2 regions of the Erwinia psychrophila genome follow, and region 2 is predicted to be linked to the other one. Evidence: predicted binding sites of a transcription regulator. Region 2 holds the regulator's gene; the other holds the start of a gene.
The links. Region 2 encodes LexA, which represses DNA repair genes until DNA is damaged. Its sites were predicted from a motif close to TNCTGTATGTACATACAGNA; they were not measured.

Region 1 (4,213 bases), on a different contig from region 2:
AAAGATGGCGGCAAGATGGATGGCCTGGCCGATGTGGAAATCCGCGTACCGCATTTCGGCTATGCTGACCGTATTCAGGAGATCCATATCAAAGTGATCCATATCCTGATGCTGCTGATTGAAAAAGAGATGGTGAAGTAACCGGCTTAAGGCCCTTTCCACATCCTTTTCATTTGAGGTGACACTATGTGCGAACTGCTCGGGATGAGCGCCAATGTTCCAACGGACATCTGTTTCAGCTTTACCGGGCTGGTGCAGCGGGGCGGGGGGACCGGGCCGCATAAGGATGGCTGGGGCATCACCTTCTATGAAGGAAAAGGCTGCCGCACATTCAAAGATCCTCAGCCGAGCTTCAACTCCCCGATTGCCCGGCTGGTGCAGGACTATCCGATCAAATCCTGTTCGGTCGTTGCGCATATCCGCCAGGCTAACCGGGGCGAAGTTTGTCTGGAGAATACCCATCCTTTTACCCGTGAACTCTGGGGCCGCAACTGGACCTTTGCGCATAACGGGCAGTTAAAGGGATATCGTCAGCTGCACACCGGGCAGTTCCGTCCGGTCGGCGAGACGGACAGCGAATATGCTTTCTGCTGGCTGCTGCATAAGCTGGCCACGCGCTATCCGCGTACGCCGGGCAACTGGCCTGCGGTGTTTCGCTATATCGCTGAGCTGGCGGGGGAACTGCGTGGGAAAGGCGTGTTTAATATGCTGCTGTCGGATGGACGCTATCTGATGGCGTTCTGCTCAACCAATCTCTTCTGGATCACCCGGCGGGCGCCGTTCGGTAAGGCGACCCTGCTGGATCAGGATGTGGAGATCGACTTTCAGAAGCAGACCACGCCAGACGACGTGGTCACGGTTATCGCCACTCAGCCGCTGACGGGCAATGAGACCTGGCACAAAATAGAACCCGGCGACTGGGCGCTATTTTGCCTCGGTGAGCGCGAGCGCGGAGCCGGTTGAACCCAGCAGGGAACCCGGCTCGTTCAGCACATAGCGGCCAGCGGTGACGCTGACGGCGGGCGGCACGCGGCGCTGCACAAATTCGTTATAGCCCGGCTGTAGCTGTTTCCAGAAGCTGGCGTAGACCGAATTGCGGTGACGTTGCAGATTACTGTCGGTCATCCTGAATGGATAGATGCTTACCCCGACGCGCGACTGGCCGTTACGCAGCGCGGCTTCCACGTAATTGTAGATATCTTCGATATAGGTATCCGTCATGGCATAGCAGCCCACGGAGACGCAGCTACCGTGGATCATCAGGTATTTCCCCTCATAACCCTGCTGGCGATCGAATTCGTTCGGGAAGCCGACGTTAATTGCCCGGTAAAACCGGCTGTCCGGCTTCAGCTGGGAAAGCCCCACACTGTAAAACCCTTCAGGACTTTTAAAGTCGCCCTGGCGACGCTTCGGGCCTAATCCCCCGGAAAAATTACAGATCCGGTAGCTGTCGAGCAGGCGGTACTCATTGCCGATTTTGCCATAAAGCTCAAGCGTACGTTCTTCTTTAAATATCTGAATATACACAGGGGTGCCGAGTAACTGCTTCTTTAACTCTTTGCTTACCGGTGCCAGCGGGGTGACCGGGTAGGTGGGGACGCTGGCGAAGACGACGGCTGGCAGTAAAAACATCGCAAACAGCAGTGCGATTTTGCCCATTCTGGTTCCCTATAAAAAGCGGGGTGGATGCGGTGCCGGGGGAGGCGTTAACTGACAATATCGGAACATTCCGCTATCGGTGCGTCACATTAGCATTGTCTGTTTTTTTATCAAGTGAGCGGAGACGAAAATCCGTAAGAAAATCGGTAAAACCCTCTGCCGCTGCGCTTTGCCGCGCGATCGCCATATTGATATCGGCCAGGTTGCCTGTATACTTATCCAGTGCTGCCGGAGGGGGATATGCGTAAGATCATACATGTTGATATGGACTGCTTTTTCGCGGCGGTGGAAATGCGCGATAACCCGAGCCTGCGTAATATCCCCATCGCGATTGGCGGCAGCCACCTGAAACGAGGCGTTATCAGTACCGCCAACTACCCCGCGCGGAAATTTGGCGTGCACAGCGCCATGTCGACCGCGATGGCGCTAAAGCTTTGCCCGCATCTGAAAGTGATCCCCGGCCGCTTTGACGCTTATAAAGAGGCGAGCGCCCATATCCGCGAAATATTCTCCCGCTATACCTCCCTGATTGAGCCGCTCTCGCTGGATGAAGCCTATCTGGACGTTTCAGACAGCCCACACTGCCAGGGCTCGGCGACGCTGATTGCGCGGGAGATCCGCCAGACCATCGCCAGAGAGCTGAACCTCACCGCCTCGGCAGGCATCGCGCCGATTAAATTTGTCGCCAAAATCGCCTCAGACCTGAATAAACCGGACGGCCAGTACGTGATCACGCCGGCGGAACTTTCCTCTTTTCTGCTGACGCTGCCGCTGGCGAAGATCCCCGGCGTAGGGAAGGTGACGGCAAAGAAGCTGGAGGAGATGGGGCTGCAAACCTGTGGCGACGTGCAGAAAACCGATCTGGCTGCGCTCCTGAAGCGCTTCGGTAAGTTTGGTCGCGTGCTCTGGGAGCGCTGTAACGGCGTTGATGAGCGGGAGGTGATTACGGAGCGCCTGCGTAAATCCCTCGGCGTGGAGCGGACGCTCTCTGAGGATATTCACAGCTGGGAAGCCTGCCTGGAGATTATCGACTATCTCTATGAGGAGCTGGAGCGGCGCCTGATCAAAATCAAGCCTGACCGGCTGATTGCCCGGCAGGGCGTAAAGCTGAAGTTTGATGACTTTCAGCAGACGACGCAGGAGCACGTCTGGCCCGAACTGAACAAGGAAGACATGATCGCAGTGGCGAAAAAAACCTGGGACGAGCGCCGCGGCAGCCGGGGAGTCAGGCTGGTGGGCCTGCACGTCACGCTGCTGAATCCACAGCTGGAACGACAGCTGCTGCTGGGACTCTAAGCCTGAGCGGATGAACCCGCGGCTTATCTGGCTTTTCTCTGCCTGAAAGGGCGTTTTGATTGGGAGAGGGTGCGGTTACTACGGGTTGCTTGCCCGAAGCCGCCGCTGGGGGGCTCAGCGTCTTACTGCTTTGATAAGACGGGGATAATGGCCATCCGCAGCCGTTCAGGGCAGCGGATGGCCAGCCGGCAGATTACTTCGCCGGAATCGCCTTCAGCACGGCGGTCAGCAGCTGCCAGTAAAGGCCAACGCTTGCAATATGCACCTGCTCATCCGGTGAATGCGGGCCGGTGATGGTGGGACCGATCGAAACCATATCCATATCTGGGTAAGGCTTCTTGAACAGGCCACACTCCAGTCCGGCGTGGATCACCTGGATGTTCGGCGTTTTACCAAACAGTTTCTCGTAGGTTTCACCAACCAGCGCCATAACCGGTGAGGTCGCGTCCGGCTGCCAGCCAGGGTAGTCGCCTTTGGCCAGCGAACGGGCGCCCGCCAGATCGCTCAGCGCGGTCAGCATTTCAACCACGTACGCTTTGCCGCTGTCAATCAGCGAGCGGACCAGGCTGTTGATCACGGCTTCATCTTCTTTCAGCTTCACCACGCCGACGTTCAGCGAGGTTTCCACCACGCCTTTCATCACGTCGGAATTGCGGATAACGCCGTTCGGCGTGCTGTTGAGCAGCGCGATAAAGGCATCGCGGCTTTCTGCCGTCAGCGCCTGGCCGCCAGCCGCCACGTTCTCAATTACCACGTTAACGTTCTTCTCTTTCAGGCTCAGCTCGTTTTTCAGCGTTTCCAGATAGCCCAGCGCCAGGCTTTTCAGCTGGTCCAGCTTATCCGCCGGTACGGCCAGCGTGGCGATGGCTTCGCGCGGGATGGCGTTACGCAGCGTACCGCCGGTGAAATCCACCAGGCGCAGATCCAGCGCTTTCGCGTGAGCAAACAGGAAGCGCGCCAGCAGCTTGTTGGCGTTGCCCAGACCGACGTGGATATCGCAGCCTGAGTGTCCGCCTTTCAGGCCTTTCAGGATCAGCTGGATAGGCTCATAGCCTGCGGGAACCGCTTCGCGGCTGACCGGCAGCGTGGCGGTAAAGTCGATACCGCCCGCACAGCCCATATAGACCTCACCTTCTTCTTCAGAGTCGGTGTTGATCAGGATATCAGCCTGTAACCAGCCAGGCTGGAGGCCAAATGCGCCGACCATGCCGGTCTCTTCGGTCATCGTCAGCAGCACTTCCAGCGGGCCGTGTTCGAC
Region 2 (4,213 bases):
AACGGTCATATCGTCGTCGGTCAGCTTGCCCCACTGCTCTTTCATTTTACCTTTAAACTGCTTCCAGTTACCGCCGGCTTCGTCGTTATTCATCTTTTCTCTCCTCAACCTCTGGGGTAAACAGCATTAGTCTTTTCGTCCCGACAATGGGTTAACAGCAAAATAAAAAGCTGCTTAATTGCCTGACGTAAGGATAATTGTAGTAGAAGATGAAGATTTTGCACGTTACGACAAATCCGAGCTCAACCCGGCGCTAAAGAAAGTCGCTATTGCACTGACCTGAACGGTCAGTGCGGAGGCTTGCGCAGTAAGAGAGTTTGGGACGTTAAGCGAACCACGTGCCATGACGCCAGTGCCGTCGCCACACCCACCACAGCGTAATGCCGCGCAACAGCAGAAACACCGTTATTGCCAGCCACAGACCATGGTTACCCAGCACCGGCACCGTAAATAAGGTCAGGCCATAACCCAGCGCGGCGACGGCCATGCCATTACGCATTTCGGCTGCGCGCGTGGCGCCAATAAACATCCCGTCCAGCAAATAGCACCACACGCCGCAAACCGGCAGGACAATCTGCCAGAAAAGATAGCTATCCGCCCGCTGGCGAAGCTCAGGTAGTGAGGTCAGCAGCGCCACAATATCCGGGCCCGTCACCGCGTAGATCAGTGAAAATAACAGAGCCACCAGTCCCGCCTGCCGGCAGGCAGCATGCCAGACACGCAGTAATTTATGGCTGTCCCGGGCGCCATACGCCTCACCTGACGTCGCCTCAACGGCATAGGCGAAGCCATCAAGCGCATAGGCGGTGAAGGTCAGAAACATCAGCAGCACCGCATTGACCGCCACAATATCGCTCCCTAAGCGTGCGCCGGACAGCGTCAGTGAGACAAAGCAAAGCTGTAACAGCAGCGAGCGCAGCATAATGTCGCGGTTGAGCCTGAGCAGACGGCCAATATCACCCCGCCATGACTTTATCAGTAAAGCGAACTGTATCCCCCGCAGCTTCATTACCTTCTGCACCATCAGCAGCCCGATTGCCAGCGTACAATATTCAGCAATTACGGTTGCCGCAGCGGCGCCCTCCACGCCCCAGCCGAGCCCCACGACAAACCAGAGGTCGAGCACAATATTCACCACGTTGCCCACCACCAGCAGGATAACGGGCGCCCGGGCATACTGAACCCCAAGCAGCCAGCCGAGCAGGACAAGGTTTCCCAGCATGGCGGGCGCACTGAGCCAGCGAATATTCATAAACAGAGCGGCCTGATGCAGCACCGCCGGATCGCCGCCAACCAGGCCCAGCGCCAGCTGCGTAAGGGGTGACTGACAGAGGATAAAGCCGACACCGGCGACAGCGGCAATCATGAGCGGCTGCATTAACGCCTTCGCAAGCGCGGGTTTATCCCCCGCGCCAAACGCCTGCGCGGTCAGTCCCGTGGTGCTCATCCGCAGAAACAGCAGCAGCATAAAGAGAAAGCTGGTCACGGTGGTTCCGACGGCCACGCCGCCTAAATAGACCGGACTGTCCAGATGACCGATAACGGCGGTATCCACCAGGCCCAGCAGCGGCACGGTGATATTAGAGAGGATCATGGGCAGCGCGAGGCGCCAGAGGTGCTTATCGGAGGAGGTGAAGAATCGCATCAGCATAAACTCAGCGATGGCCGGAGAGAAATCCGCTGCGACCGGGGAAGCCGCAGCGGCAGGAGCGCAGCACGGGCTTGCCGTGCTTCAGGGCATCTGTGCTTAGAGCCAGTTACCGTTGCGGATCACGCCGACGGCCAGCCCTTCAATCGAAAGCGTATGCTCGCGCAGATCGATGACGATCGGCTTGAACTCGCTGTTTTCCGGCAGCAGATGAACCACGTTGCCCTGCTTCTTCAGGCGCTTAACGGTAACCTCATCATCAATACGGGCGACCACGACCTGACCGTTACGCACATCCTGGGTTTTATGCACCGCCAGCAGGTCGCCGTCCATAATGCCGATATCCTTCATCGACATGCCGCTGACGCGCAGCAGGAAGTCGGCGCCAGGCTTAAACAGGTCGGGATCGACCTGATAGTGGCCTTCAATATGCTGCTCGGCCAGCAGTGGCTCGCCGGCGGCCACGCGGCCAATCAGCGGCAGTCCGGTCTCTTCTTCCATCATCAGACGGATGCCGCGCGAGGCGCCCGAGACAATCTCAATCACGCCTTTACGCGCCAGCGCTTTAAGATGCTCTTCTGCGGCGTTCGGGGAGCGGAAACCCAGCTGCGTGGCGATTTCCGCCCGCGTCGGCGGCATGCCGGTCTGGTTAATATGGTCGCGAATCAGGTCGTAAACCTGCTGCTGCCTTGCCGTTAGTGCTTTCATCCCGCCCCCTGGTTGTTTATACAGTCGACTGTGAGTATATACAGGTATTTGCAGGATGAAAACCTAAAGATCAAGAATTAACCGCAGATGACGCAATTCTGGAAAGGCTATCGCAAAAGCGGCAGCAAAAGCATCAGCCAGACCGCGATGGCGAGCAGGATTGCCAGCAGCACCGCCGCCGATCCCATGTCTTTAGCCCGCCCCGCCAGCGGATGAATTTCGCTGCCGATCCGGTCAACCACCGCCTCAATGGCGCTGTTGAGGATCTCCACGATAATCACCAGCACCACAGAGCCAATCAGAAGAACACGCGTAACCGGGTCAACGTCCAGCCAGCAGGCCAGAATGATAGCGACGAGGACGGCGACCGCTTCCTGGCGGAAAGCCGCTTCATGCTGCCAGGCGGCCCGCAATCCCTGCCAGGAATACCCTGCCGCTTTGATGATCCGGGTCAAACCGGTGACGTTATTTGCCATAATGAGGGAACCCTTTGTGATGTTTAACGTCAATGTCTGGGTGGCGCACTTTTTGCAACATCACAGATCTCACTGGCGCTTTCTGGTATGCTTGCGGCGCTTTGCTAACAAGAGGCTTCATGTTGTCTATGTCAGGTTGGCGTAACTTATATTATAAATTATTGAATTTACCAGTTAAATTCTTTGTGAAAAGTAAAGCGATCCCCGCTGAGCCGGTCGCTGAACTGGGGCTGGATACATCGCGCCCTATTATGTATGTGCTCCCTTACGATTCAAAGGCCGATTTGCTGGCGCTGCGTGAACAGTGCCGCAAACAGGATCTGCCCGATCCTTTAGATCCGCTGGAGATTGACGGTGCCATGCTGCCGCGCCACGTTTTTATTCATGACGGGCCGCGCGTCTTCCCCTATTTCGTGCCAAATCTGGAGTCGGTGAAACTGTTTCACGAATACCTCGATCTGCACCGCAGCAATCCGCTGCTGGACGTGCAGATGGTGCCGGTCGCCGTGATGTTTGGTCGCGCGCCGGGTCGCGAAGTGCAGGGCGAAAGCCAGCCGCATCTCCGCATGCTGAATGGAATTCAGAAATTTTTCGCCGTGTTGTGGCTTGGGCGCGACAGCTTTGTGCGCTTCTCGCCGATGGTTTCGCTGCGTCGTATGGCGACCGAACACGGCACGGACAAATCGATCGCCCAGAAGCTGGCCCGCGTGGCCAGAATGCACTTCGCCCGCCAGCGATTGGCCGCGATTGGCCCGCGCCTGCCGGTTCGCCAGGATCTGTTTAACCGGCTATTGCAGTCGAAGGCCATCGCAAAAGCGGTGGAGGATGAGGCGCGCAGTAAAAAAATCTCCCATGAAAAGGCCCAGCAGAACGCCATTGAGCTGATGGAAGAGGTGGCGGCGGATTTCTCCTATGAGGCGATTCGTCTTACCGATCGCATCATGGGCTGGACGTGGAGCAAACTCTATCAGGGAATTAACGTCAACGGCGGCGAACGCGTGCGTCAGCTGGCGCAGGACGGCCATGAAATCGTCTATGTGCCCTGCCACCGCAGCCATATGGACTACCTGCTGCTCTCTTACGTGCTTTACCATCAGGGACTGGTGCCGCCCCATATCGCCGCCGGCATTAACCTGAATTTCTGGCCCGCCGGGCCGATTTTCCGCCGGTTAGGCGCGTTCTTTATCCGCCGCACTTTTAAGGGCAACAAGCTCTACTCCACCGTTTTCCGCGAATACCTTGGCGAACTCTTTACCCGCGGTTATTCCGTCGAATACTTCGTTGAGGGAGGCCGCTCGCGTACGGGCCGCCTGCTCGATCCGAAGACCGGCACGCTGTCGATGACGATTCAGGCGATGCTGCGCGGCGGTAACCGCCCTAT

Region 1: a site for LexA is predicted at 1,865-1,884, ahead of dinB (DNA polymerase IV). Genes of this name have one in related genera too.

Annotation. Positions count from the first base shown of each region.
Region 1 is NZ_JBCHVB010000002.1:398,798-403,010, forward strand. Features, by position in the region: gene lpcA (D-sedoheptulose 7-phosphate isomerase) at 1-141, shown strand, start outside; gene AAH446_RS07830 (class II glutamine amidotransferase) at 187-963, shown strand; gene dpaA (peptidoglycan meso-diaminopimelic acid protein amidase) at 925-1,659, opposite strand; gene dinB (DNA polymerase IV) at 1,900-2,955, shown strand; gene pepD (beta-Ala-His dipeptidase) at 3,149-4,213, opposite strand, start outside.
Region 2 is NZ_JBCHVB010000010.1:75,905-80,117, forward strand. Features, by position in the region: gene AAH446_RS18705 (CsbD family protein) at 1-93, opposite strand, end outside; gene dinF (MATE family efflux transporter DinF) at 326-1,645, opposite strand; gene lexA (transcriptional repressor LexA) at 1,748-2,356, opposite strand; gene AAH446_RS18720 (diacylglycerol kinase) at 2,464-2,832, opposite strand; gene plsB (glycerol-3-phosphate 1-O-acyltransferase PlsB) at 2,961-4,213, shown strand, end outside.